One region of the Streptomyces sp. NPDC052773 genome, then DNA from elsewhere that is predicted to be linked to it. Evidence: predicted binding sites of a transcription regulator. Region 1 holds the regulator's gene; each other region holds the start of a gene.
What was found. The regulator HrcA, encoded in region 1, represses chaperone genes, less so after heat shock. The targets are predictions, from matches to a motif close to TTNGCACTCNGNNNNNCNGAGTGCNAA.

Region 1 (9,565 bases):
CCGCGCACGGCGACGGCGCTGCCGCGGGCGGTGTGGTCGGGGGCCGCGGCGCCGAACCAGCGGGCGGCGTCCACCTGGTACGGCTGCCGGTCGGTGCGCTGCCCGCCGAGCCGGATGTCGAGGCGGCGCGGCTCGGCGCCGTCGAGGTCGTCGAGCAGCCACAGTTCACCGGCGCTGGAGTAGACGACGCGGGTGCCGTCGGTCGCCGCGTGGCGGGCGTAGAAACCGTCGAGTGCGGTGTGCCGGCGCAGGTCGGACCCGTCCGCGAGGGAGGAGTAGACGGCTCCCGTGCCCTCGTGGTCGGAGAGGAAGGCGATCCGCTCCCCCACCCAGAAGGGGTATTCGATGTTCCCGTCCAGCTCCTCGTGGAGCCGTACGAACTCCCCGTCGCCGTCCCGGTCGATCCACAGCTTGCCGGCCGTGCCGCCCCGGTACCGCTTCCACGCGGCGGCCTCGCGGCCCATCGGCGCGGACAGCAGCACGGTGTGCGGGCCGTGGGCGACCTCGCCGACGGGCCCGTACGGCAGCCGGGTGGCGGGGCCGCCGTCCAGCGGGACGGCGTGCGCCCAGCTCCGGCGCAGGTTCGCCTGGCCGTGCGCGGTGAGGGCGAGGACCTGTCCCTCGGGGGTCCAGCCGCGCACCTGGGTGCGCCAACTGCCCCAGTGGGTCAGCCGCTTGGACGGGCCGCCGTCGACGGGTGCGATGTGCACCTCGGGGGCGCCGTCGCGGGTGGAGGTCCAGGCGACGGTGGTGCCGTCGGGCGAGATGCGCGGGTGGTTCACCGGCACGTTGTCGGCGCTGACCCGCCAGGCCCGCCCGCCGTCGAGCGGAGCGAGCCACACGTCGTCCTCGGCGGTGAAGGCCACCAACTCGCCATGCGGATGCGGAAATCGGAGATACCCCGGCGTGGAAGACTGCGTCACTCGATCACCCTACGCAGGCGGTGGCGGACCGGGACAGGGGTTTGGATCACTTGCCCTCCGGCCAGCACTGCGGATCGCGCTGGCACCAGATCGTCTTGGTGACCGTCACGGTGACGTCCGGGTCGGGACCGGCACCGGGCGGCTGGTTCACCGGCGGGGTGCTCGGGGCGTCGCAGTCGCCGAGGCCCTTGACGTGGAACCACTCCTTGCCGTCCACCTTCGCGACGATGTCCCCGCGCACACAGCGCCCGTTGACCGCGCGGGTCACCTTGCCGTCGACGGTGATCTCCTTGCCGTCGGTGGTCTCCCCCTCGCACTGGACGTCGGCGACGGTGTCCTCGCTCGCGGTGGGCGTCGAGCGGCCGTCGTCCCCGAAGTCCGCCGTGCAGCTGAGCCACCGCACGTCCGCCTTCCGCCGCTCCAGCTCCCGGGTCACCGTCTCGTCCGTCGTGTACGCCACGGTCGCCGAACTCAGCCCACCCGGCTCACACGCCACGACCCCGCCGACGGCCACCACCGCGAACGCCACCACGGCACCCGTCCTGCGCCCGCCGGACCGTCCCCAAATCCGCCTCAACACCCCCATGGAGGGCATGTTCCCACTGTCCCGCGGAGCACGGAAGAGCGCATACGGTCACGCCCAATCGCTGTGCCCGGCAAGGCCGTTACCGCCTAGCCTGGCGGGATGCGCAAGAAGGGCAGTCTGCGAAGGCTCGTGGTGGACGAGACGACCACCTATCTGTGGAGTGTCCGGCACCGGCACGGTGACGGGCGGCCGTGCGAGGAGGTGGTCGCGCTGCTGCGGGACGGGCGGCGGACGCGGATCGTGTTCCGGGAGGGGCCCGGGCGGGCCGTCGAGGGCGGCTATCAGCCCGGCGGGTATGTGAGCGACGAGCACGGCAACGGGCTCAACCTGAACGAGCCGGGCAGCATCCGCGCGCTCGTCGACGAGGCCACGCGGCGCGGCCTGCTGCCCGGGGCGCGGGAACAGGAAGTGGACGGCTGGGAGTTGCTCCCGGCCGCCGCCGTCAGCCGCGCGGCGGCGGCCGCTCCCACCGCTCCGCCAGGCACCCCGCCGCACCCCTGAGACGGGCGTCCCGGCCGGCCACGCGGACGGGGGGGCGTCCGGACGGGTTCAGGACCAGCGGCCCGTGCGGCCCAGGAGGAGGGCCGCGGCGGCCGTGCCGGCGGTGGAGGTGCGCAGGACGCTGCGGCCGAGGACGTACGCCTTGGCACCGGCCTCCCGGAACAGTGCCAACTCGTCTGCGGCCACGCCGCCTTCGGGGCCGACCACCAGGACGATCTCGCCCTCGGTGGGCAGTTCGGCGGTGGCCAGCGGCTCGCTGCCGTACTCGAAGTCGGAGTGCAGTACGGCGGCGAAGTCGGCCTTCGCGAGCAGCGCGGCGACCTGCTTGGTCGACGCCAGGTCCGCGACCTCGGGGAAACGGACGCGGCGGGACTGCTTGCCCGCCTCGCGGGCGGTGGCCCGCCACTTGGCGAGGGACTTCTGCCCGCGGTCGCCCTTCCACTGGGTGATGCAGCGGGCGGCCTGCCACGGCACGATCGCGTCGACGCCGACCTCGGTCATGGTCTCGACGGCGAGTTCCCCGCGGTCGCCCTTGGGGAGGGCCTGGACGACGGTGATGCGGGGCTGCTCGGGCGGCTCCTCGGAGTAGGAGTCGAGCTGGACGATGAGACGGTCCTTGCCCTCGGTGCCGAGCACCACGCAGTCCGCCCAGCGCCCGGCGCCGTCGGTGAGAACGACGTCCTCGCCGGGCCGCAGCCGCTTCACGGAGACCGCGTGCCGCCCCTCGGGGCCGTCGAGGACGTAACGGCCGCCGCCGCCCGCGTTGAAGTGCTCGACCACGAACACCGGTGCCGTCATCGCCGGCCGCCTTCCGACAACGCTGTCCGGGCCGCCGCCAGCTCGGCCGCCAGCACCTCCACCAGCTGCCCGGCGGGCAGTTCGCGGGCCATCCGGTGGCCCTGCCCGGCCCACAGCGCCATGCCCTGCGCGTCACCGGCCTTCGCGGCGGCCTTGCGCAGCGGGGAGGTCAGGTGGTGGATCTCCGGGTAGGCGGCGGGGGCGTACGGGCCGTGCTCGCGCATGAACCGGTTGACCAGGCCGCGCGCGGGGCGGCCGGAGAAGGCCCGGGTGAGTTCGGTGCGGGTGAACAGCGGGTTGGTCAGCGCCTGCTTGTGCACGGCGTGGGCGCCCGACTCGGGGGTGGCGAGGAAGGCGGTGCCGAGCTGCGCGGCGCTCGCCCCGGCGGCGAGGACGGCGGCGATCTGGCTGCCGCGCATGATGCCGCCCGCGGCGACCAGGGGCAGCCGTACCGCCTCGCGGACCTGGGCGATCAGGGAGAGCAGTCCGATGCCGGAGCCGTCGTTCTCGGGGATGTCCCGGTGGGTGCCCTGGTGGCCGCCGGCCTCCACGCCCTGCACGATCACCGCGTCCGCCCCGGCCTGCTCCACCGCGCGCGCCTCGTCGGCGGTGGTGGCGGTGACGAGCGTGAACGTTCCGGCCCGGCGCAGCGCGTCCAGGACGTCCCGGCCGGGCACGCCGAAGTGGAAGGAGACGACCGGCACCGGGTTGTCCAGCAGCACGGCGAGCTTCGCGTCGTAGCCGTCGTCCCGGCCGCTGTCCGGGTCGCCCAGCTCGGTCTCGTACCAGGCGGCCTCGCCGGCCAGCTGGTGGGCGTAGACGTCGACGGCTGCGGGCTCGGCATACTCGGGCTGCGGCATGAACAGGTTCACGCCGAAGGGGCGGCTCGTCAGCCCCCGCAGTTGCTTGATCTCCTGGTACATGCCGTCGGCCGTCTTGTACCCGGCGGCCAGGAAGCCGAGCCCCCCTGCCTCGGACACGGCCGCGGCGAGCTGCGGCACGGAGACACCGCCCGCCATGGGGGCCTGCACGATCGGGTGGGGAAAGAGATCGGTCAGTGCGGAGGACATGACGGCATGTTGTCACGTCCTCCGAACAAGTCCGAATCCGGGCGGCCAACTGGCATAGACCACTGGCACCCGCTCGGCATCCTCTCGGCGAAACCGAGGCTCAGCGACCGTTGAACGCGTCCTTCAGCCGCGAGAACAGCCCCTGCCGCCCCGGCTGACTGCGCCTGCCCGGGGGGCCACCCCCGGACCCCCGGCCGCCGCGACGCAGCATCCCGGCCCAGCCGCGCACGCGCGCACTCAGCGACCGTTGAACGCGTCCTTCAGCCGCGAGAACAGCCCCTGCCGCCCCGGCTGACTGCGCCTGCCCGGGGGGCCACCCCCGGACCCCCGGCCGCCGCGACGCAGCATCCCGGCCCAGCCGCGCACGCGCGCACTCAGCGACCGTTGAACGCGTCCTTCAGCCGCGAGAACAGCCCCTGCTGCCCCGGCTGGAACTGGCCCTGCGGGCGTTCCTCGCCGCGCAGCTTGGCCAGCTCGCGCAGCAGGCGCTCCTGCTCCGGGTCGAGCTTGGTCGGGGTCTGCACCTCAACGTGGACGACGAGGTCGCCCCGGCCGCCGCCGCGCAGATGGGTCACGCCCCGGCCGTGCAGCGGGATCGACTGGCCGGACTGGGTGCCCGGGCGGATGTCGACCTCCTCCATGCCGTCCAGCGTCTCCAGCGGCACCTTGGTGCCGAGGGCCGCCGCCGTCATGGGGATCGTCACCGTGCAGTGCAGGTCGTCGCCGCGCCGCTGGAAGGTCGGGTGCGGGAGTTCGTGGATCTCGACGTACAGGTCACCGGCGGGGCCGCCGCCGGGGCCGACCTCACCCTCGCCCGCGAGCTGGATCCGGGTGCCGTTGTCGACACCGGCCGGGATCTTCACCGTCAGCGTGCGGCGGGAGCGGACGCGGCCGTCGCCGGCGCACTCCGGGCACGGGTTCGGCACGACCGTGCCGAAGCCCTGGCACTGCGGGCACGGCCGCGAGGTCATGACCTGGCCCAGGAAGGACCGGGTGACCTGCGAGACCTCACCCCGGCCGCGGCACATGTCACACGTCTGCGCCGAGGTGCCCGGCGCCGCGCCCTCGCCGCTGCACGTGGCGCAGACGATCGCGGTGTCGACCTGGATGTCCTTGGTGGTGCCGAAGGCCGCCTCGTCGAGCTCGACCTCGATCCGGATCATCGCGTCCTGGCCGCGGCGGGTGCGCGAGCGCGGTCCGCGCTGCGACGCCGTGCCGAAGAAGGCGTCCATGATGTCGGAGAAGTTCCCGAAGCCCCCCGCGCCGAAGCCGCCGGCGCCCGCGCCGCCGCTCTGCGAGAGCGGGTCGCCGCCGAGGTCGTAGACCTGCTTCTTCTGCGGGTCCGACAGCACCTCGTAAGCGGCGTTGATCTCCTTGAACCGCTCCTGGGTCTTCGGATCGGGGTTGACGTCCGGGTGCAGCTCGCGAGCGAGCCGCCGGAAGGCCTTCTTGATCTCTTCCTGCGACGCGTCGCGGCGCACGCCGAGAACGGCGTAATAGTCCGTGGCCACCTACGACTCCGCCAGGATCTGTCCGACGTACCGTGCCACCGCTCGTACCGCTCCCATCGTTCCCGGGTAATCCATGCGGGTCGGTCCGACCACGCCGAGCTTGGCGACTGCCTCGCCGCCCGAACCGTAGCCGACCGACACCACCGACGTGGAGTTGAGTCCCTCATGGGCGTTCTCGTGACCGATGCGCACGGTCACGCCCGAATCCTTCGCCTCGCCCAGCAGCTTGAGGAGCACGACCTGCTCCTCCAGCGCCTCCAGGACGGGCCGGATGGTGAGGGGGAAGTCATGTCCGAAGCGGGTCAGATTGGCGGTGCCGCCGATCATCAGCCGCTCCTCGGTCCGCTCGACCAGCGTCTCCAGCAGGGTGGAGAGCACCGTCTGGACGGTGCCGCGATCCTCCGGTTCGAAGCCCTCGGGGAGATCCTGCACCAGTTGCGGCACGTCCGTGAAACGGCGGCCCGCGACCCGGCTGTTCAGCCGCGCCCGCAGATCCGCCAGGGACGTCTCGCCGAACGGCGCCGGGCAGTCGATCATCCGCTGCTCGACCCGTCCGGTGTCGGTGATCAGGACCAGCATCACCCGCGCGGGTGCCATCGACAGCAGCTCCACGTGCCGCACCGTGGACCGGGTCAGCGAGGGATACTGCACGACCGCGACCTGCCGGGTCAGCTGCGCGAGCAGCCGCACCGTGCGGGCCACGACGTCGTCGAGGTCGACGGCGCCGTCGAGGAAGTTCTGGATCGCGCGCCGCTCGGGCGCGGTGAGCGGCTTGACCTCGGCGAGCTTGTCGACGAAGAGCCGGTAGCCCTTGTCGGTGGGGATGCGCCCGGCGCTGGTGTGCGGCTGGGCGATGTACCCCTCGTCCTCCAGGGCGGCCATGTCGTTGCGGACCGTGGCCGGCGAGACGCCGAGGTTGTGCCGCTCGGTGAGCGCCTTGGAGCCGACCGGCTCCTCGGTTCCGACGTAGTCCTGGACGATGGCGCGCAATACCTGAAGCCGTCGTTCACTGAGCATCCGCGCACACCTCCAGCGGTCCGTCCGTCCCCTTGACGCTCCCCCTGGCACTCGCCCCATGTGAGTGCCAGCCTTACCGGGCCAGTGTACGGCCGTCGGGTACGGCCCGGGCAAGGCCGGTCCTGCGAGGTCGTGCGCTCGGGGGCGTCACGGTTAGCGTCGCGGGTATGACGGTGACTTGGGAAGAGCTGGGGTGGGAACGGCTGGCGACCGGGGTCGGCCGGTGCCGCCTGCCGGGCTGGGACTGCACGGCTGGCCTGGTCCTCGGCGAGGGCGCGGCGCTGCTGATCGACGCGGGGTCGAGCCTCGCGGAGGGCGCCCGGCTGCGGGCCGAGGCGGAGGAGATCTCCGGCCGGCGTGTGACCCATCTCGCCCTCACCCATCCCCACTTCGACCATGTCTTCGGCGCCGCCGCCCTGGCGGGCGCGGAGGTCTACGGCGCGGTCGGCGTGGACGCGGCGCTCACCTCCCGGCGGGCCCGGGCGGAGCTGCGGGCGGACGCGGTCCGCAACGGCCTGGACGAGGCGACGGCCACGGAGGCCGCTGACACGCTCGTCGCCCCCCGCCACCATGTCTCCGGCGAGTGGACCCTCGACCTGGGCGACGGCCGCCAGGTCCTGCTGGCCAACGTCGGCCCCGGCCACACCGCCCACGACCTGGCCGTGCTAGTCCCCGGCGAGACAGAGGTGGTCTTCTGCGGCGACCTGGTCGAGGAGTCCGGCGAACCCCAGGCCGGCCCCGACGCCGTCCCGTCCCGCTGGCCGGACGCCCTGGACCGGCTGCTGGCCCTCGGCGGCGAGGACGCGCTGTACGTCCCCGGGCACGGGGCCGTGGTCGACGCGGCCTACGTCCGCCGCCAGCGCGACGCCCTCGCGGCCCGGTTCGGCGTGTCGCGCTGAACCCGCCCGGCGCTGTCCATATCGTCATTCGAATGCGCCAGTACTCCCCCGACCTGACACCGCCCTGGAAGAAGCCCCAGCCGGTCCCCGAGGTCCCGGCCGAGCCCGGCCTGGTGGTCGAGGAGCCCGCGACCGGCTTCTGCGGCGCGGTCATCCGCTGCGAGGCGGGCACGGTCACCCTGGAGGACCGCTTCGGCAAGCACCGGGTGTTCCCGCTGGAGCCACGGGGCTTCCTGCTGGAGGGCAAGGTGGTCACCCTCGTCCGGCCGCCGTCCTCGGCTCCCGTACGGCCCACCCGCACCGCCTCCGGCTCGGTCGCCGTCCCCGGCGCCCGCGCCCGCGTGGCCCGCGCCGGCCGGATCTACGTCGAGGGCCGCCACGACGCCGAGCTGGTGGAGAAGGTCTGGGGCGACGACCTGCGCATCGAGGGCGTGGTCGTGGAGTACCTGGAGGGCGTGGACGACCTCCCGTCGATCGTCGAGTCCTTCGCCCCCGGCCCGGACGCGCGGCTGGGCGTCCTGGTGGACCACCTGGTGCCGGGCTCGAAGGAGTGGCGGATCGCCCAGTCGGTGACGAGCGAGCACGCCCTCGTGGTCGGCCACCCGTACATCGACATCTGGCAGGCGGTGAAGCCGTCGGCCCTGGGCATCCCGGGCTGGCCCGAGGTCCCGAAGGGGCAGGACTGGAAGACCGGGGTGTGCCGGGCGCTGGGCTGGCCGTCGGACAACACCGGGGCGGTGTGGCAGGCGATCCTGAAGCGGGTGGGGTCTTACAAGGATCTGGAGCCGGAGCTGCTGGGGCGGGTCGAGGAACTGATCGACTTCGTCACGGCACCGCCGGCCTAGGACCTGGACCAAGCCCGGGGCTCAGTCCACCAGATCCCTGACCACCGCGTCCGCCAGCAACCGCCCCCGCAGGGTCAGCACCGCGTGCCCCCGCTCGTACGGCTCCTCGTGGAGCAGTCCCTCGGACAGCGCTCGGCGGGATGCCTTCAGGCCCTCCTCGCGGAGGAGGCTCAGCGGCACGCCCTCCCGCAGGCGCAGTTCCAGCAGGATGCGCTCGACCCGGCGGTCCTCGTCGGACAGCAGCTCGCGGCCCGCGCCCGGGGAGCGGCCCTCCGCCAGCGCCGCCGCGTACGCGCCCGGGTGCTTGACGTTCCACCACCGCACGCCGCCGACGTGGGAGTGGGCGCCGGGGCCCGCGCCCCACCAGTCCGCGCCGCGCCAGTACAGCTCGTTGTGCAGGCAGCGGCCGGCCTCGGAGGTGGCCCAGTTGGAGACCTCGTACCAGTCGAAGCCCGCCGCCGAGAGCCGCTCCTCGGCGATGAGGTAGCGGTCGGCGTGGACGTCGTCGTCGGTCATCGGGATCTCGCCGCGGCGGATCCGCCGGGCGAGTTGGGTGCCCTCCTCGACGATCAGCGCGTAGGCCGAGATGTGGTCGGGCCCGGCGCCGAGGGCGGCGTCCAGGGAGGCCCGCCAGTCGTCGTCGGACTCGCCGGGGGTGCCGTAGATCAGGTCGAGGTTGACGTGCTCGAACCCGGCCGCGCGGGCCTCGGCGACGCATGCCTCGGGGCGCCCGGGGGTGTGCGTGCGGTCCAGGACCTTCAGCACGTGCTGCCGGGCGCTCTGCATGCCGAAGGAGATCCGGTTGAAGCCGCCTTCCCGCAGCTCGGCGAGGTAGGCGGGGTCCACGGACTCCGGGTTCGCCTCCGTCGTGATCTCCGCGTCCGCGGCCAGCCCGAACTCGTCGCGGATCGCCGCCAGCATCCGTACGAGATCGGCGGCGGCCAGCAGGGTGGGCGTACCGCCGCCGACGAAGACCGTGCGGACCTCGCGCGGGTCGTCGCCGAGGACCTTGCGGGCGAGCCGGATCTCGTCGACGAGCGTGTCCGCGTAGTTGTCGCGGGAGGCGAGGACGCCGCCGCTGCCGCGCAGCTCGGTGGCGGTGTAGGTGTTGAAGTCGCAGTAGCCGCAGCGGGTCGCGCAGTAGGGGACGTGCAGATAGAACCCGAGGGGGCGGCCGGCGGCCCCGGCGAGCGCGGACGCGGGCAGCGCGCCGTCGGCGGGGACGGGCTCGCCGTCGGGGAGTGCGGAAGGCATGTCCCCCATTGTCCCGCACCGCCGACCCGTCCCGACCCGTCCGGTTCCGGCCTACGACGGCCGCTCGGCCTGGAGGACGAGCAGCGCGAGATCGTCCTCCGGCGGGGTGCCGCCGAAGTCGTGCACCTGCTGCCGGATCCGCTCGGCGATGTGCTCTGCGC
Region 2 (9,565 bases), on a different contig from region 1:
CCCGAGGGCACTGGAGCACGACCCGGTGACGGTGAACCGGCTGCGCAGGATCAGGGAGCGCAGACGCGCCGAGCGGTGAGGCCGGGGTCACGGTTCGGCACCGCCCCGGGGGGTTAGGTTCGCCGTATGGGCAGCCCTCACACACATGCGACGGATCTTCCCGAACCGGCGACCGAGCAGGGCCGCGACGGCCTGCGCGCCCTCCTCGCCCGCCCCGGCGGCGCGGTGGTCGCGCTCGACTTCGACGGCACCCTCGCACCGATCGTCGCCGACCCGCGGCAGGCCCGCGCGCACCCCGACGCGGTGCCCGCGCTGACCGCGCTCGCCCCGAAGGTGGCCGCCGTCGCGGTCATCACCGGACGCCCGGCCGAGGTCGCCGTGCGCTACGGCGGCTTCGCCGACGCCCCCGGCCTGGACCACCTGGTCGTCCTCGGCCACTACGGCGCCGAACGCTGGGACGCGGCCAGCGGCGAGATCACCGCCCCCGACCCGCACCCCGGCGTCGCCGAGGTCCGCGCCGCGCTGCCCGGGATCCTCGCGGGCTTCGAGGGCGCCTGGATCGAGGACAAGGGGTTCGCCGTGGCCGTGCACACCCGCCGCGCCGCCGACCCGCAGGCCGCCTTCGACGCGCTGCGCGCCCCGCTCGCCGGCCTCGCCGCCCGGCACGGCCTGATCGTCGAACCGGGCCGTATGGTCCTGGAACTGCGCCCGCCCGGCATGGACAAGGGCGTCGCCCTGAAGCGGTACGTCCGCGAGACCGGCGCGGGCGCGGTCCTCTACGCCGGCGACGACCTGGGCGACCTCCCCGCCTACGCCGCCGTCGACGAACTCCGCGCCGACGGCACCCCCGGCCTCCTCGTGTGCAGCGGCAGCGACGAGGTCACCGAACTCCGGGACCGCGCGGACCTGGTGGTCGACGGCCCCCGAGGAGTCGTACACCTGCTGCGGACCCTGGCGGCGCACCTGCCCTGACCGGGAGGACGCCGCCCTGGCCGGCCGGTGCGGTCAGCCGTCCCGGCCGGTCAGGGCGTTCAGGGCGTTCAGCTGGTCCATGAACCACTGGGCCGGCGGCAGGGCGGTGGCCGCCGCGGCGAGGCGCTTGGTGCGTTCCGCTCGTTCGCCGTGGGGCATGGTGAGGGCCTGGTGGAGGGCGTTCGCCGTGCCGACGATGTCGTACGGGTTGACCGTGATCGCGTCCTCGGCCAGCTCCTCGTGCGCCCCCGCCTCGCGGGACAGCACCAGTGCGCAGCCCTGGTCCGAGATCACCGGCACCTCCTTGGCGACCAGGTTCATGCCGTCCCGGATGGGGTTGACCAGGGCCACGTCGGCGAGGCGGTAGGCGGCCAGGGAGCGGGCGAAGTCGTCCTTGACGTGCAGGACGACCGGGGTCCAGCCCGGCGTGCCGTACTCGTCGTTGATCTCGCCCGCCAGCCGCTGCACCTCGGCGGTGTAGTCGCGGTAGACGGCGAGGTCCTGGCGGGAGGGGTAGGCGAAGGCGACGTGGACGACGCGCTCGCGCCACTCGGGGCGGTCGGCGAGGAGCTGCCGGTAGGCGAGCAGGCCGCGGACGATGTTCTTGGAGAGTTCGGTGCGGTCGACCCGGACGATCGTCCTGCGGCCCTCACCGATCTCGGCGCGCAGCGCGGTGATCCGTTCCTCGACGTCCGCCTCGTGCGCGCGCCGGCGCAGGAAGTCCGCGTCCGCGCCGAGCCCGTGCACCCCGATGCGGGTGTCGCCGAGCCCGCCCGTGAACGCCTCGCAGCAGGCGGTGAACGCGTCCGCCCAGCGCCGGGTGAGGAACCCGAGCCGGTCCGCGCCGAGCATGCCGCGCAGCACGGCCCGGGCGATGTCGTCCGGGAGCATCCGGAAGTACTCCGGGGGCGCCCAGGGAGTGTGCGAGAAGTGGCCGATGCGCAGGTCGGGGCGCAGCTCGCGGAGCATGCCGGGGACCAGCACCAGGTGGTAGTCCTGCACCAGCACCGCCGCGCCCTCGGCCGCCTCGGCCGCCAGCGCCTCGGCGAAGGCGCGGTTGTACGTCTCGAAGGACGCCCACTGGCGGCGGAACCCGGCGTCGAAGGCCGGCTCCAGCGGCGTCTGGTACAGCATGTGGTGGACGAACCACAGCACCGAGTTCGCGATGCCGTTGTAGGCGTCCGCGTGCACCTCGGCCGGGATGTCCAGCATCCGCACGCCGTCCTCGCCGATCCCGCGGCGCACCGCCTCCCGGTCGCCGTCGCCGAGCGCGGAGCACACCCACAGCGCGCCCGCCTCCGGTCCGATCGCCGACAGACCCGACACCAGCCCGCCGCCGCCCCGCTTGGCGTGCAGCGAGCCGTCGTCACCGATCCGGTAGGAGACGGGACCCCGGTTGGAGGCCACCAGTACCTGTGCAGCACCTGACGTCGAAGCCATGGTCCTCAACCTAGCCCGCCCCCCAACCGCTCAAACGTACGGTTCGGCCGTATACAGGCGGTCCGGCGTGTTACGCCACCTTGCGGGCCGCGTACTCCGCGATCTCCACCATCGGCGGACGCTCCTCCGTGTCCACGGAGTACGTCCGCGGCTCGAAACCGCCCTCCACCCGCTCGAACTGGGTCAGCGACGGCCGGACCAGATGCCCGCGGGCCAGCCGCAGCTGGGCCGTGCGGTAGATCGCGGCGGCCATCCGCCCGAGCGCCTGCCCGTCCTGGTGCCGGTGCTTGCGCACCCCGACGTCGACCTGGGCGAGCGCGTCCAGGCCGACCAGGTGCAGCGCGTCGACCAGCATGCCCAGCTCCACGCCGTACCCGACGGGGAACGGGAGCTGTTCCAGCAGCGAGCGGCGGGCCGCGTACTCGCCGCCGAGCGGCTGCACGAAACCGGCCAGCTGCGGCCAGTGCATGTTCAGCAGCGGGCGGGCCATCAGTTCGGTGACCCGGCCGCCCTGACCGGCCGCGCCGCCGAGGGGGCGGTCGTACATCGCCTTGACCAGGTCCACGTCCGGGTCGGTCAGCAGCGGGCCGACGATCCCGGAGACGAAGTCGGACGAGAAGTCCCGCAGGTCCGCGTCGACGAAGCAGACGATGTCACCGCTCGTCACGAGCAGGGACCGCCACAGCACCTCACCCTTTCCGGGGACGGCCGGAAGACGCGGCAGGATCTCGTCGCGGTGAACCACCCGGGCGCCCGCGGCGGCGGCCACCTCGGAGGTGCGGTCGGTGGAGCCCGAGTCGACCACGACGATCTCGTCGACCAGCGGCACCTGCCGCATCAGGTCGTGGCGGATGACGGCGACGATGTCGCCGACCGTCTCCTCCTCGTTGAGCGCGGGCAGCACGACGCTGACCGTCTGGCCCGTGGCGCGTTTGGCGGCCAGGATCTTGTGGAGCGGGCGATCGGCCACGGACCAGGAGCGGGTGCTCAGCCAGCGCTCGACTTCTTCCAGCACGGTCGGCGGCTCCTCACTGTCGGGATTCCTCTGTGATCCATCTCGCGGTTCGGACGACTATCTCAACTGTCCTGGCCTTCGGTTACAGTCGTGGGCAACGCGGATGACCATCGCATGTCCGGGGTCGACCGCCGTTAACAACCACATACAGCTCATCCAGAGGGGCAGAGGGACACGGCCCGATGAAGCCCCGGCAACCCTCCAGCCGGTCTCGTAGATCGTCGTTGATCATTCCGCGAGGCTCCCCGGCTAGGGAAGGTGCCAAATCCGTCTCACGGCGAAGTGCGTCGTGAGGAAGATGAGGAGAAAGGGCCTCGCCTCACATGGCTGTGCAGACTGTTGCAAGCACCACTGATTCCGCTGCCGCCGCTTCGGCGGACGCTTCCACGGTAGACCTCGGCCCCGCCGCTGCGCTGTCCTGCCGGGAATGCGGCCACCGCGTCCCGCTCGGCCCGGTCTTCGCCTGCGAGGAGTGTTTCGGCCCGCTGGAGATCGCTTACGACTTCTCCGCGTACGACGCCGAGAACCTGCGCAAGCGCATCGAGGCGGGCCCCGCGAACATCTGGCGGTACGCGCCGCTGCTCCCCGTCCCGGCCGACGTGGCCGACAAGCCGAACCTGAACCCGGGCTGGACCAAGCTCGTCCAGGCCGACAACCTGGCGCGCGAGCTGGGTGTCGAGCCCGGCAAGCTCTTCGTCAAGGACGACTCCGGCAACCCGACCCACTCCTTCAAGGACCGTGTGGTCGCCCAGGCCCTGGAGGCCGCGCGCGCCTTCGGCTTCACCACCCTCTCCTGCTCCTCCACCGGCAACCTCGCCGGTGCCGTGGGCGCCGCGGCGGCCCGCGCCGGCTTCCGCTCCTGCGTGTTCATCCCGCACGACCTGGAGCAGGGCAAGGTCGTCATGGCCGCGGTCTACGGCGGCGAGCTCGTCGGCATCGAGGGCAACTACGACGACGTGAACCGCTTCTGCTCCGAGCTGATCGGCGACCCGGCGGGCGAGGGCTGGGGCTTCGTCAACGTCAACCTGCGGCCGTACTACGCGGAGGGGTCCAAGACCCTGGCGTACGAGATCTGCGAGCAGCTCGGGTGGAAGCTGCCGGACCAGATCGTGGTGCCCATCGCCTCCGGCTCCCAGCTCACGAAGATCGACAAGGGTCTCCAGGAGCTGATCAAGCTGGGGCTCGTCGAGGACAAGCCGTACAAGATCTTCGGTGCGCAGGCCGAGGGCTGCTCGCCGGTGTCGGCCGCGTTCAAGGCGGGGCACGACGTCGTCCGCCCGCAGAAGCCGGACACCATCGCCAAGTCGCTGGCCATCGGCAACCCGGCGGACGGGCCGTACGTCCTGGACATCGCCCGGCGCACGGGCGGCGCCGTGGAGGACGTGAACGACGAGCAGGTCGTCGACGCGATCAAGCTGCTGGCCCGCACCGAGGGCATCTTCGCGGAGACGGCGGGCGGCGTGACGGTCGGCGTGACCCGCAAGCTGATCGAGAACGGCGTCCTCGACCCCACGAAGACCACCGTCGTCCTGAACACCGGCGACGGCCTGAAGACCCTGGACGCGGTGGCCGGCACCGGCCTCACCGCCACCATCCGCCCGAACCTGGAATCCTTCCGAGAGGCTGGCCTCGCATGAGCGTGACCGTTCGCATCCCCACCATCCTGCGCACCTACACCGGCGGGCAGGCCGAGGTCACCGCCGAGGGGGCCACCCTCGCCGAGGTCATCGCCGACCTGGAGAAGAACCACACCGGCATCGCCGCCCGCGTGCTGGACGACCAGGGCAAGCTGCGCCGGTTCGTCAACGTGTACGTGAACGACGACGACGTCCGCTTCGAGCAGGGCCTGGAGACGGCCACGCCGGACGGCGCGGGCGTCTCGATCATCCCGGCGGTCGCCGGCGGCTGACGGCCGCCGGCGGCTACCGCCAGCCGCCGGCGAGTTCGCCGCTGTCACACACCGTTCATCGAATTGCCCCCTCCGTGAGAGATGCGGAGGGGGCAATTCCATGTGATTGAGCGCGGTAGAGTTGGGGAACCCGCTCCACTTTCCGAGATGAAGCTGCGTCGAGATGCAGCCAAAATCAGCGGCCCTTTCGCGCCTTTCGTTCCTTATGCCGGGCCCGACTTGCCCGGAATCCGGGTGAATTCTTCGTAAATTACCGATCACCGGTGCCCGGATTTCTCGTCCGATTGACCTGTTGCAGACGGCAGTTGGACAGATACATTCAGCCGCGGTCGACGCGTTCCGGCGCACGCCCCCGATGACTGGGGGGTGAGGTCTGACCCGGATCCGCGAAGTGTGGATCTGTGCAAGGGCCAGTAATAGGGGAGTTAGGCATGGCTCAGGGCACCGTCAAGTGGTTCAACGCGGAGAAGGGGTACGGCTTCATCGCGGTCGACGGTGGTGCGGACGTCTTCGTCCACTACAGCGCGATCCAGATGGACGGGTACCGCACCCTGGAAGAGGGCCAGCGGGTCGAGTTCGAGATCTCGCAGGGTCAGAAGGGCCCGCAGGCCGACATGGTTCGCGTCACCGCCTGAACATTTATGTTGCGAAGGGCTCGCACCGCACGCCGGTGCGAGCCCTTCGGCGTGCGCGGGGAGGCGCGGGGGCGCACGGACGCCTCACCGCGGTTCCCCTGTTCGCCCACCGCTGAGTGGCTTCCGACCCCCGAGAGCCGCTTGCACTCGATGGGGCCGAGTGCTAATCATTGGCGTTAGCACTCTGAAGGTGAGAGTGACAACGAAGGACCGGGTCGGTGAGGCCGCGGGCCGGGTGGGGCAAGGAACCACACGGCAGGCAGGCCGTCCGTCGCGGGCGCGGGCGCGGTCCGAAGGAATCACCCCCAGTCCTGGAGGGACCACTTCACATGGCCAAGATCATCGCGTTCGACGAGGAGGCGCGGCGCGGCCTCGAGCGCGGCATGAACCAGCTCGCGGACGCCGTCAAGGTGACCCTCGGCCCCAAGGGCCGCAACGTCGTCCTCGAGAAGAAGTGGGGCGCCCCCACGATCACCAACGACGGTGTCTCCATCGCCAAGGAGATCGAGCTCGAGGACCCGTACGAGAAGATCGGCGCCGAGCTGGTCAAGGAAGTCGCCAAGAAGACGGACGACGTCGCCGGTGACGGTACGACCACGGCTACGGTCCTCGCCCAGGCGCTGGTCCGCGAGGGTCTGCGCAACGTCGCCGCCGGTGCCAACCCGATGGCCCTGAAGCGCGGTATCGAGAAGGCCGTCGAGGCCGTCTCCGGCGCGCTGCTCGACCAGGCCAAGGAGGTCGAGACCAAGGAGCAGATCGCCTCCACGGCCTCCATCTCCGCCGCCGACACCCAGATCGGCGAGCTGATCGCCGAGGCCATGGACAAGGTCGGCAAGGAAGGCGTCATCACCGTCGAGGAGTCCCAGACCTTCGGTCTGGAGCTGGAGCTCACCGAGGGTATGCGCTTCGACAAGGGCTACATCTCGGCGTACTTCGCCACCGACATGGAGCGCATGGAGGCAGTCCTCGAGGACCCGTACATCCTCATCGCCAACTCCAAGATCTCCAACGTCAAGGACCTGCTCCCGCTCCTCGAGAAGGTCATGCAGTCGGGCAAGCCGCTGCTGATCATCGCCGAGGACGTCGAGGGCGAGGCCCTGTCGACCCTGGTCGTCAACAAGATCCGCGGCACCTTCAAGTCCGTCGCCGTCAAGGCCCCGGGCTTCGGCGACCGCCGCAAGGCCATGCTCGGCGACATCGCCATCCTCACGGGCGGCGAGGTCATCTCCGAGGAGGTCGGCCTCAAGCTGGAGAACGCGACCCTGGACCTCCTGGGCCGCGCCCGCAAGGTCGTCATCACCAAGGACGAGACCACCATCGTCGACGGCGCCGGCTCCGCCGACCAGGTCGCGGGCCGCGTGAACCAGATCCGCGCCGAGATCGAGAACAGCGACTCGGACTACGACCGCGAGAAGCTCCAGGAGCGTCTGGCGAAGCTGGCCGGCGGCGTGGCCGTCATCAAGGCCGGTGCCGCCACCGAGGTGGAGCTCAAGGAGCGCAAGCACCGCATCGAGGACGCCGTCCGCAACGCGAAGGCGGCCGTCGAGGAGGGCATCGTCGCCGGTGGTGGCGTGGCCCTCATCCAGGCCTCCTCGGTCTTCGAGAAGCTGGACCTGGAGGGCGACGAGGCGACCGGCGCCCAGGCCGTGAAGCTCGCGCTCGAGGCCCCGCTGAAGCAGATCGCCGTCAACGCCGGCCTCGAGGGCGGCGTCGTGGTGGAGAAGGTGCGCAACCTGACCCCGGGTCACGGTCTGAACGCCGCGACCGGCGAGTACGTAGACCTGGTCGCCGAGGGCATCATCGACCCGGCGAAGGTGACCCGTTCCGCGCTGCAGAACGCCGCCTCCATCGCCGCGCTGTTCCTCACCACCGAGGCCGTCATCGCCGACAAGCCGGAGAAGGCCGCCGCGCCGGCCGGCGGCGGCATGCCGGGCGGTGACATGGACTTCTGATCGGTCCCCGATCGATCCGGTCCTTTTGCCGAGGGCGGTATCCCCAGTTCCCGCTGGGGGTGCCGCCCTCGGGCGTGTCCGGGGTCACAGGAGCGGGGCGGAATCCGGAACCGGGCGGGCCGGTTAAGGATCGTTGCACACGCACATACCACTTGGTACCCAAGGAGCCCTCAGGTGACCGTCACCGCCGACACCCCGGCCGCCCGTGCCGCGCAGATCCTCGCCCGCCCCGTCTCGATCAACGGCCTGACCGTCCGCAACCGGATCGCGATGGCGCCGATGACCCGCCAGTTCTCCCCGGGCGGCGTCCCCGGCGCGGACGTCGCCTCCTACTACGCCCGCCGGGCCGCCGCGGGTGTGGGCCTGATCGTCACCGAGGGAACCTACGTCGGTCACGCCTCGGCCGGGGAGAGCGACCGGGTGCCCCGGTTCCACGGTGAGGAGCAGCTGGCCGGGTGGGCGAAGGTCGCCGAGGAGGTCCACGCGGCGGGCGGGAGGATCGTGCCGCAGCTGTGGCACATCGGCATGGTCCGCAAGGCCGGCCGGCCGCCGTTCCCCGAGGCGCCCGCCGTCGGCCCCTCCGGGGTGCGGCCGGACGGCACCGAGGGCACCGGCGAGGCGATGACCCAGCGGGACATCGACGAAGTCGTCGGCGCCTTCGCCGAGGCCGCCGCGGCGGCCGAGCGCATCGGCTTCGACGGGGTCGAGCTGCACGGCGCGCACGGTTACCTCATCGACCAGTTCCTGTGGGCGGGCACCAACCGCCGCACCGACGCCTACGGCGGCGACCCGGTGGCCCGCACCCGGTTCGCGGCCGAGATCGTGGCGGCGGTGCGCGAGACCGTCTCCGCCGACTTTCCCGTGATCTTCCGCTTCTCCCAGTGGAAGCAGGAGGCGTACGACGCGCGGCTCGCCAAGACGCCGGAGGAGCTGGAGGCGATCCTCACTCCGCTCGCCGCGGCGGGTGTCGACGCCTTCCACGCGTCGACGCGCCGCTACTGGCTGCCCGAGTTCGAGGGCTCCGACCTCAATCTGGCCGGCTGGACGAAGAAGCTCACCGGCAAGCCGGCCATCACCGTGGGGTCGGTGGGGCTCGACGGTGACTTCATCCGTGCGTTCGCCGGTGAGGGGTCGCCTGTCGGCAGCATCGACAACCTCCTCGACCGGCTGGAGCGCGACGAGTTCGATCTGGTCGCGGTGGGGCGTGCGCTGCTCCAGGACCCGCTGTGGGCTCAGAAGGTGCTGGAGGGCCGCTTCGACGAGCTGGCGCCGTACGACGCGGCGGCGGTGCGGACGCTGAGCTGAGGCGGCTTTCCGCTGTGGGCAGTCGTGCCGCCCCGGCGGCATGACTGCCCACAGCCACGTCGGCGCCCCGCGGCGGTCTACGCCGCGCCCGCGCGGCCCAGCACCCTTCGCTGGGCCGCCTCCACCTCCAGGCGGGCGTCCGGGTCGCCGCCGCGGGCACGGACGGCGGAGCGGACCAGGGACAGGTAGAAGAGGGTGGGGGCGCAGGGGGCCCAGGACTCGGGGGGCTGGGCGTGGATGAAGGTGAGGACCGAGTCGGGGTCGGCGGGGACGAAGGCGAAGGCGTCGTGTTCCCACTTGTCCTCGATACCGAGGCTCCAGCGGGCGCGCAGGTCCT
Region 3 (9,565 bases), on a different contig from region 1:
CGGAGACGGACCGGATCTTCCGGGAGATGGTCGCGCTCTGCGACGAGATGCCGACGTTCACCGATCTGGACGTGGTGCGGGACGAGCAGCTGTTCACCACGACGGTGCGGCGGTACTTCGAGCTGCTGGCGACGCCCGGGAGCGAGCCTCCGCCGCTGGACGAGGTGATGTCGGAGCACTACCACGACCATGATCCGGCAAATGTGGAGGACGTGATCGGCATGGATCACGTCCGGCGGGAGATGCGGGTCTGGCGGGACGGCTTCGACTTCGAGTTCAGCATCGAGGATCTGATCGCCGAGGGCGACCGGGTGTGCGCGCGGTGGTTCTGGAAGGGGCGCCACAAGGGAGAGTTCCTCGGTATTCCGGCCACCGGGAGAGAAGTGTCGATGAGCGGGACGACCGTCTTCCGGTGCGGCGGGGACGGCAAGCTCGCCGAGGGCTGGTGGGAGTACGACCGGCTGGGGCTGATGGAGCAGCTGGGCGCTCTGGACGAGATGGAGCGTTAGCGCCGCAGGGACCCGCGAGGGGAAACGGGAAGGCCCGGCACCGTGGGGTGCCGGGCCTTCCTGCGAGGCGGTGCGTCAGTGCGCGTGACCGTGGCTGTGGCCGTGGCCCGCGGTGGCCTCCTCCTCTTCCTTCTTCTCGACGACCAGGGTCTCGGTCGTGAGGAGGAGGGAGGCGATGGAGGCGGCGTTCTCCAGGGCGGAGCGGGTGACCTTGACCGGGTCGATGACGCCGGCCTTGATCAGGTCGCCGTACTCGCCGGTGGCGGCGTTGAAGCCCTGGCCCTTGTCGAGCTCGGCGACCTTGGAGGTGATGACGTAGCCCTCGAGGCCGGCGTTCTCGGCGATCCAGCGCAGCGGCTCGACGACCGCGCGGCGGACGACCGCGACACCGGTGGCCTCGTCGCCGGTCTTGCCGAGGTTGTCCTCGAGGACCTTGGAGGCGTGCACCAGGGCGGAGCCACCACCGGAGACGATGCCCTCCTCGACCGCGGCGCGGGTCGCGGAGATGGCGTCCTCCAGACGGTGCTTCTTCTCCTTCAGCTCCACCTCGGTGGCGGCGCCGACCTTGATCACGCACACGCCGCCGGCCAGCTTCGCGAGGCGCTCCTGGAGCTTCTCGCGGTCCCAGTCGGAGTCGGTGTTCTCGATCTCGGCCTTGATCTGCGCGACGCGGCCCTGCACGTCCTCGGCCTTGCCGGCACCGTCGACGATCGTGGTGTCGTCCTTGGTGACGGTGACGCGGCGGGCGGAGCCGAGCACGTCCAGACCGACCTGGTCGAGCTTGAGGCCGACCTCCTCGGAGATGACCGTGGCGCCGGTGAGGACCGCCATGTCCTGGAGCATCGCCTTGCGGCGGTCGCCGAAGCCGGGGGCCTTCACCGCGGTGGCGTTGAAGGTGCCGCGGATCTTGTTGACGACGAGGGTGGACAGGGCCTCGCCCTCCACGTCCTCGGCGATGATCAGCAGCGGCTTGGAGGCGTTCGACTGGATGATCTTCTCCAGCAGCGGCAGGAGGTCCGCGATGGCGGAGATCTTGCCCTGGTGGATGAGGATGTACGGGTCCTCCAGGACGGCCTCCATGCGCTCCTGGTCCGTCACGAAGTACGGCGACAGGTAGCCCTTGTCGAAGGCCATGCCCTCGGTGAAGTCCAGCTCCAGACCGAAGGTGTTGGACTCCTCGACGGTGATGACACCGTCCTTGCCGACCTTGTCCATCGCCTCGGCGATCAGCTCGCCGACCTGCTGGTCCTGGGCGGACAGCGCGGCCACGGCGGCGATGTCGGACTTCTCGTCGATCGGACGGGCGGTGGCGAGCAGGTCGTCGGAGACGGCCTTCACCGCGGCGTCGATGCCCTTCTTCAGGGCGGCCGGGGAGGCACCCGCGGCGACGTTCTTCAGACCCTCGCGGACCAGGGCCTGGGCCAGCACGGTGGCGGTGGTGGTGCCGTCACCCGCGATGTCGTTGGTCTTGGTCGCCACCTCCTTCACCAGCTGGGCGCCGAGGTTCTCGTACGGGTCCTCGATCTCGACCTCACGGGCGATCGTGACACCGTCGTTGGTGATGGTGGGAGCACCGAACTTCTTGTCGATGACGACGTTGCGGCCCTTGGGGCCGATCGTCACCTTGACCGTGTCGGCAAGCTTGTTGACGCCGCGCTCGAGGGCGCGACGGGCGTCCTCGTCGAACTTCAGGATCTTCGCCATGACAGCGTGAGCCCTCTCGAATGTGGGTGAAAGTGACTGCGCCCCGGGCGCCCGGCTTCTTAGGGTCGCGGGGGCCAGGGGCGCAGTTGCAAAGCTGGGTGCGTCGAGGTGACGACTTACTTCTCGATGATCGCGAGGACGTCGCGAGCCGAGAGGACGAGGTACTCCTCGTTGTTGTACTTCACCTCGGTGCCGCCGTACTTGCTGTAGAGCACGACGTCGCCGACCTTGACGTCGAGCTCGACGCGCTTGCCGTCCTCGATGCGGCCCGGGCCCACGGCCAGGACGACGCCCTCCTGGGGCTTCTCCTTCGCGGTGTCCGGAATGACCAGGCCAGAGGCCGTGGTCTGCTCGGCGTCCAGCGGCTGGACCACGATGCGGTCCTCGAGCGGCTTGATGGCAACCTTGGAGCTGGCGGTCGTCACGATCCGACCTCCCCCTTCGGAGATCTCACGGGGTTAACTGTCTGAGGTGGCGACCAGGTCGATCCGTCGTCGCGGGTGCCGGACCTGCCCGTCGCGTGTTTGGCACTCTCCTAGGGGGAGTGCCAGAGCCGAGACTATGACCGCGATTAGCACTCGGTCAAGCGGAGTGCCAATTGCCGTGCGGCGCGTCAGGGGGCACGGCGTGAGCGCGGGTCGCGCGGTGCGTGGGTTTCGCACGCCCTCCGCCGGCGGCTGCCGCCCCCAGGCCCCCGCTTCGCCCTGAACGGCCTCGTCCTCAAACGCCGGACGGACCGGATTCGCTACAGGTAGTCGTCCAGCTTTCCGACCGTCAGCCCCTGCTCCTGAATACGGCGCAGGAGGTGCACCGTGCGCTCCTTCAGGGTCGGGGTCAGGGTTTCCGTCGCAGGGACGGCGATGATGTCGCCGGGGTGGAGGCGGGGGGTGGTGAGGTCGGTGGTGGTCATGGTGGTGCGCCAGAGGACCACCGCGCGGATGCCGCAGTCGGCGGCGGCGCGCAGCGTGGTCGCGTCGTACGTGCCGTAGGGCGGGCGGAAGAGGTGGGGGCGGACGCCGAAGCGGGTGTGGAGCTTGCGCTGCTGGCCGCAGATCTCGGCCCGCTGCCCGGCGTACGGCAGGCCGCGCAGGGCGGCGTGGTCGAGGGTGTGGTTCTGCAGGCCGGCGCCGACCGCGCGGAGACGGGCGAAGTGACCGTAGCCGGGGCCGGCGACGCTGTCGGTGAGGAACATGGTGACCGGCAGGCGCAGTTCGCGGACCAGGTCGACGAAGCGGGGGTCCTTCTCGGCGCCGTCGTCGTAGGTGAGGAAGACGACCTTGTCCCGGGTGGGGACCCGGTCGACGACCGGTGGCAGGCCCCGCGCGGGCAGGGTGGGGCGCGAGGGCTTCGGGGGCGGGGGCAGGGGTGCCGCCAGGCCCCAGCGGAGATACGCGGGCGCGGACGGCCCCGCCCGGTCGGGGGCCGATCCGGGCGCCCCCCGGACACCCTGCGCCGAGGCACAGCCGGTCACCAGGAGCAGCGCGGCGAGGATCAGGGGCGCCAGGAGCCGGAGCGTCGGGAGCCGGGGTTCCAGGGGCCGGGGCGCCGGGGGGTGTAAGGTCCGGCGTCGGTCGGGTGCCCGGTGGGTGCTCACAGGTAGTCCTCCAGGCGGGCCACGGCGTAGCCCTCGGCGGTTACCTTGTTCAGGAAGCGGCGGGCCATGTCGGTCATGGTGCCGTCCCAGTCCTCGCGGCCGCGGAAGTGGCTGAGGACGATGTCGCCGCGGTGGATGCTGCGGTCCCACTCGCGGTACTCCCAGCGATCGACGAAGACCTCCTCGTTCCACAGCGGCACGTGCGTGATGCCGCAGGCCTTGGCGGCGAGCAGGGTGTCCCGGTTGTAGTTGCCGAAGGGCGGGCGAAAGAGGAGCGGGCGTTTGCCGTAGCGCTCCTCGATGACGTCCTGCATGCCGCAGATCTCGCGCTTCTGGCGGGCGTACGACAGCGCCGGCAGGTAGGGGTGGCGCAGGGTGTGGTTGTTGAGGGGCACGCCCTGGTCCTGCATGCGCTTGAAGTAGCCGTAGTCCTCCTTGACCAGGTAGTCGCTGAGGAAGGCGGTGTACGGGACGTTCAGCTCGCTCATCATCCGCAGGAACGCCGGGTCCTTCTCGGCGCCGTCGTCGATGGTGAGGAAGACGATCTTGTGCCGGGTGGGGACGGTGGTGAAGACCGGCGGGAGGTTCAGTTCCCGGTGGTCGCCGACCTCGAAGCCGTCGCGGGTGCGGATGCGCGGCTTCTTCGCCGGGGGCGGCGGGGGCGTGAGCGGGACGGCCTTCAGCCCCCAGCGTCTCGCGGCGGCTGCGCGGGCCGCGTGGGAGCCGGGCGCGTCGGGCGCCTCGGCCGCGGACTTCCGGTGCGGCGGCTGCTGGCCGGCGGCGGGTCCGGCCTTCGTGCCGTCGTCGCCCTGGGCGCAGCCGGCGGCGAGGGCCGCGGCGGCGAGCGCGGCGACCCCGGCGCGGAGACGCATGGCATACGCCCCGCTTTTGTCATTTTGTACTACTAGTCGCATGGTGCCGGATCTTCCCAGCCACCACCCCCGCCGCCGGGCCGACACCTCCGCCTACGGCACACCATCCACCGACTGGCCGACAATGAACCGGTGAACAACCCGGTGAACGACCTGCACGCGCTGCGCACCCCCGAGGGCGGCGCCCTCCTCGACGCGGTGCGCGGCACCGACCCCGCGCACGAACTCGCCGTCGCGACCCGGCTGCGCCGCGAGCACCCGGCCGAGCTGGTGTCGGCGGCGCTCGGGCAGGCGCGGCTGCGGCAGCGGGCGGTGGCGAAGTTCGGGGCCGAGGACGCCGGGCGGATGTTCTTCACGCCCAACGGGGTGGAGCAGTCGACGCGGGCGAGCGTCGCCGCGTACCGGGCGCGCCGGTTCAGGGATCTCGGCGTCACCTCCGTCGCCGACCTGTGCTGCGGGATCGGCGGGGACGCGATCGCGCTCGCGCGGGCCGGGATCCGGGTGCTGGCCGTCGACCGGGATCCGCTGACCGCGGCGGTGGCGCGGGCGAACGCCGAGGAGCTGGGGCTCGCGGACCTGATCGAGGTGCGGGAGGCCGATGTCACCGAGGTGGACACGGCCGGGTACGACGCCGTGTTCGTGGACCCCGCCCGGCGGGGCGGCCGGGGCCGCATCTTCGACCCCGAGGCCTACTCGCCGCCGCTGTCCTGGGCCGTCGAAGCCGCCCGGCGGGCCCCGTACGCCGCCCTGAAGGTGGCGCCCGGCATCCCGCACGAGGCGGTGCCGGATGCCGCCGAGGCCGAGTGGATCTCGGACGGCGGCGATGTGAAGGAGGCGGTGCTGTGGTTCGGCACCGCGCCGGGGCTGGTGCGGGCCACGCTGCTGCCCGGCCCGCACACGCTGACCGGGCGCGGCCTGCCCGATCCGGCGGTGCGGCCGGTCGGGCGGTTCCTGTACGAGCCCGACGGCGCGGTCATCCGGGCGCATCTGGTCGCCGAGGTGGCCGAGGAGGTCGGCGGCGGGCTGCTCGACGCGACCATCGCCTACGTCACGGCCGACGAGCCGCGGCCCACGCCGTACGCCACCGCCTACGAGATCACCGAGCACCTGCCCTTCAACGTCAAGAAGCTGAAGGCGCTGCTGCGGGAGCGGCAGGTGGGCACCCTGACCGTGAAGAAGCGGGGGTCGGCCGTCGAACCGGAGGAGCTGCGGCGCAAGGTGCTGCCCAAGCCGCACGGCACCGTCGCGGTCACCGTGTTCCTCACCCGGGTGGCGGGCGCGCCGGCGATGCTGCTCGGGCGCCCGGCTCCGGGGCACACCTCCTAGCCGCGCTCCGGTCGGTTCCAGTCGGCTCCGGTCGGCTCCGGTCGGCTCCGCTCAGCGCAGCGACGCCCACAGCTCGGAGGCCTCCGGCTCGTCCGCGACCACCCGGTTGGGGTCCGCGGGCGCCGGTACGACCGGCATGGTCACCGTGCGGACCCGGTCCGCCGACAGGTCCCGCAGGCTGCGCCCCAGGTCGATCAGCTCGCCCAGCGAGTCGAGGCCGGTGTCGGTGGTGAGGCTGCCGGTGACCGCGTCGGCGACCTCGTAGAGCCGCGCCGGGTCGGTCGTCAGGCCGACGTCCGAGATCCGTGCCAGCAGCGCCTTGACCAGGGTGTGCTGGAGTTCGATCCGGCCGAGGTCGCTGCCGTCGCCGACGCCGTGGCGGGTGCGGGCGAGGCCGAGGGCCTGCTCGCCGTCGAGGTGGTGGGTACCGGCGGCCAGGCGCAGATGGCTCAGGTCGTCGTCGATGTCCTCCTCCGTGGTGACGGTGACCCCGCCGAGGGCGTCGACGAGACGGGCGAAACCGGCGAAGTCGATCTCGACGTAGTGGTCCATCCGGACTCCGGTCAGCGACTCCACGGTCTTCACCGCGCAGACCGGGCCGCCCACGGTGTACGCGGAGTTGAACATCGCCCCGTACGCCTCGGGCGACTCGCCGCCGTCCGCCAGGGGGCAGGACGGGCGGGTGACGAGGGTGTCGCGCGGGATGCTGACGACGGTCGCCGCGGTGCGCCCGGCGTCGAGGTGGACGACCATCGCGGTGTCCGACCGGGCGCTGCCGCCCTCGCCTCCGCCGAGCCTGCTGTTCTCGGTGCCGTCGCGGGAGTCCGAGCCCAGGACGAGGAAGTTCAGCGAGCCGGACGGCAGCGGGGCGGCGGACGCGGCGGCGCCGGGGGACGGGGTGGTCGGTGCTCTCGGGGGGCGGTCGTCGCCGAGGGCGCTGTTGATGTCGACGCTGGTGATGTTGTCGCTGAGCTGCCAGTAGACCCAGCCGGCCGCGCCGGCGCACAGCGTCAGCAGTGCGGCGAGGGTGAGGCCGGCGGTCTTCAGCGCTCGAGACCGCCGGCCCACTGGTCTGCCCTCGTCCCCGTTTTCGTCAAGTCCCGCCACAGGGAGGAACGTAAGTCCGAATTATGACGAGCAGGAACGCCACAGGGTCTTTTCTTGGGAAAATCTCAGATTTCGTGGCTCCGGGTCATCCCAGGGTCACGACGGGCACCGGATTGCTGCCGCTCCACGTGCCGTTGAAGCCGAACGTCACCGAACCGCCCGCGGGGACCGTCCCGTTGTAGGACAGGCTGGAGCAGCTCACCGCGGTGCCGGACTGGGTGCAGTTCGCGTTCCAGGCCTGGGAGATCCGCTGGCCGGCGCCGAACGTCCAGTTCGCCTTCCAGGACGTCAGCGAGGTGCCCGTGCAGTCGATCCGGACCTGGCCGGTGAATCCGCTGTTCCACTGGTTGACGATCGTGTACGTCGCCTTGCAGCCGTCGCCGGGGCCCGGGCCGGGCTGGCCGGATCCGCCGAGCGACTCGGCGATGGCGTAGTACGCCGGTTTCGGCGCGAGGTTCTCGTCGTACGGGGTCGCCGCGCCGTAGCCGTCGAAGACGTCCGGGACCCAGGAGTCGGCGTCGTTGAAGCCCCAGACGGTGACGCCGGTGCAGCGGGTGACGGCGAGGCAGGCGTTCATGACGGCCTTGTACTCGGCGGCCTGCTGGGCCAGTTCGGCCTCCGTCGCCGGGAGCTGCATACGGATGTCCAGCTCGGTGATGGCCACGTCGACGCCGAGGTCGGCGAAGCGCTGGATGTTCTGCTGGAGGGTGGACGGGACCTGGCCGAGGATCAGATGGGCCTGGAGACCGACGCCGTCGATCGGGACGCCGCGCTCCTTCAGGGACTTGACCAGGTTGTACAGGGCGGTGCTCTTCGCGTTGACGCCCTCGACGTTGTAGTCGTTGATGTACAGCTTGGCGGTGGGGTCGGCGGCGCGGGCCCAGGTCAGGGCGTCGGCGATGTAGTCGGTGCCGAGGTTGTTGTACCAGAGGGACTGGCGGTACGTGCCGTCCTCGTTGAACGCCTCGTTGACGACGTCCCAGGCGGCGATCTTGCCCTTGTAGCGGGTGACCTCGGTGGTGATGTGGTTCTGGAGGATGGTGCGCAGCTCGGCGGCGGTGAACGAGCCGTTGGCCAGCCAGCCGGGGTTCTGGCTGTGCCAGACCAGGGTGTGGCCGCGGACCTGCTGTCCGTTGGCCTGGGCGAAGTCGACGATCCGGTCGGCCTCGGCCCAGTTGTAGCTGCCGCGGCTGGGCTCCACGGCCTCCCACTTCATGGCGTTCTCGGGGGTGACGAAGTTGAACTCCCGGCTCGCGATCTCACCGCGCGTGCCGGTGAGGTGGGAACCGCCGATCGCGGTGCCGATGACCCTGCCCTTGGCGTCGGCGAGGTCGCGCAGCGGCACGTCGGCGGCGTGCGCGGCGGGCGCGGCGGCCACCAGCGCGCCGAGCACCGCCGCGGCGCCGGCCACCGCCGACACCAGGTTGAAGCCCGTTCTCAGAGATCTCATGCGGGTGCCTCCGAAAGTTTCGGCCGAACAACCGATTGACTGCGGAGGAGTTTTGGTGCATGAGGGGCGGCCGTCAATACGGCGACTTCCGGCCAGCGGCCGATCAGCCGCCCCCGCGAAGCTTCTGGGCTTCGCCCGGCAGACAGGCACACGTGCCCGCGGGAGCGGTCGAAACGGGCCGGTCGCCCGCGAGGGCCATTTCGGCGCCGCGTGGACGACAGTTCAGCGGCCCCCGGGGGAAGACCCCCTCACTCCACCCGTGCCGTGCTGCTGCGGACCACCAGGCTTGTGGCCAGTTCGACGCGGGTCGCGGCGGGGGTGGCGTCGTCGCCGCGGCTCAGTTCGAGGAGGAGGCGGGCCGCCGCCTCGGCCATCTCGGTCAGGGGCTGGCGGACGGTCGTCAGCGGGGGGCCGACCCAGCGGGCGACGGGCAGGTCGTCGAAGCCGACGATGCTCAGGTCCTCCGGCACCCGCAGGCCCAGCTCCCGCGCCGCCTCGTAGAGGCCGAGCGCCTGGAGGTCGTTGCCCGCGAAGACGGCCGTCGGCCGGTCGGGCCGGCGCAGGAGTTCCAGGCCCAGGCGGTAGCCGGACTCGTGGTGGAAGTCCCCGGCCTTGATCAGCGAGGGGTCCACGGGCAGGCCGGCGGTCTCCAGAGCCGCCCGGTAGCCGTCGATCCGGGCCCGGCTGCACATCATCCGGCTGGGCCCGCTGATCGCGCCGATGCGGCGGTGGCCCAGTTCCACCAGGTGCCGGGTCGCGGCCAGGCCGCCCTGCCAGTTGGTGGCGCCGATCGACGGCACGTCGGTCCCGGGGTCGCCGGCCGGGTCCATGACGACGAACGGGATGGACCGGCTGGTCAGCAGCGCCCGCTGGGACTCGTCCAGCTCGGAGAGCACGAGGATCACCCCGTGCGGGCGGCGCGCCGCGACCTGGTCGGCCCAGGAGCGCCCGGGGGTGAGCCGGCCCGCGCTCTCGGACAGCACCACGCTCAGCCCGGCGTCCC

Region 2: a site for HrcA is predicted at 6,112-6,138, ahead of groL (chaperonin GroEL). Genes of this name have one in related genera too.
Region 3: a site for HrcA is predicted at 2,785-2,811, ahead of groES (co-chaperone GroES). Genes of this name have one in related genera too.

Annotation. Positions count from the first base shown of each region.
Region 1 covers NZ_JBITZX010000001.1:578,956-588,520, reverse strand. The annotation lists gene ACIG0D_RS02745 (S41 family peptidase) at 1-923, opposite strand, end outside; gene ACIG0D_RS02740 (hypothetical protein) at 970-1,509, opposite strand; gene ACIG0D_RS02735 (hypothetical protein) at 1,609-2,010, shown strand; gene ACIG0D_RS02730 (16S rRNA (uracil(1498)-N(3))-methyltransferase) at 2,059-2,808, opposite strand; gene ACIG0D_RS02725 (nitronate monooxygenase) at 2,805-3,878, opposite strand; gene dnaJ (molecular chaperone DnaJ) at 4,253-5,389, opposite strand; gene hrcA (heat-inducible transcriptional repressor HrcA) at 5,390-6,406, opposite strand; gene ACIG0D_RS02710 (MBL fold metallo-hydrolase) at 6,574-7,305, shown strand; gene ACIG0D_RS02705 (DUF3097 domain-containing protein) at 7,338-8,150, shown strand; gene hemW (radical SAM family heme chaperone HemW) at 8,172-9,404, opposite strand; gene ACIG0D_RS02695 (SpoIIE family protein phosphatase) at 9,456-9,565, opposite strand, start outside.
Region 2 covers NZ_JBITZX010000003.1:168,671-178,235, forward strand. The annotation lists gene ACIG0D_RS08705 (DUF3263 domain-containing protein) at 1-79, shown strand, start outside; gene otsB (trehalose-phosphatase) at 127-972, shown strand; gene ACIG0D_RS08715 (trehalose-6-phosphate synthase) at 1,006-2,412, opposite strand; gene ACIG0D_RS08720 (glucosyl-3-phosphoglycerate synthase) at 2,483-3,427, opposite strand; SAM riboswitch class I at 3,577-3,732, shown strand; gene thrC (threonine synthase) at 3,751-5,064, shown strand; gene ACIG0D_RS08730 (MoaD/ThiS family protein) at 5,061-5,336, shown strand; gene ACIG0D_RS08735 (cold-shock protein) at 5,768-5,971, shown strand; gene groL (chaperonin GroEL) at 6,301-7,923, shown strand; gene ACIG0D_RS08745 (NADH:flavin oxidoreductase) at 8,098-9,228, shown strand; gene ACIG0D_RS08750 (translation initiation factor 2) at 9,306-9,565, opposite strand, start outside.
Region 3 covers NZ_JBITZX010000006.1:256,323-265,887, reverse strand. The annotation lists gene ACIG0D_RS16365 (ester cyclase) at 1-509, shown strand, start outside; gene groL (chaperonin GroEL) at 585-2,213, opposite strand; gene groES (co-chaperone GroES) at 2,330-2,638, opposite strand; gene ACIG0D_RS16350 (polysaccharide deacetylase family protein) at 2,959-3,687, opposite strand; gene ACIG0D_RS16345 (polysaccharide deacetylase family protein) at 3,804-4,679, opposite strand; gene ACIG0D_RS16340 (methyltransferase domain-containing protein) at 4,824-6,005, shown strand; gene ACIG0D_RS16335 (LCP family protein) at 6,057-7,112, opposite strand; gene ACIG0D_RS16330 (endo-1,4-beta-xylanase) at 7,198-8,562, opposite strand; gene ACIG0D_RS16325 (LacI family DNA-binding transcriptional regulator) at 8,811-9,565, opposite strand, start outside.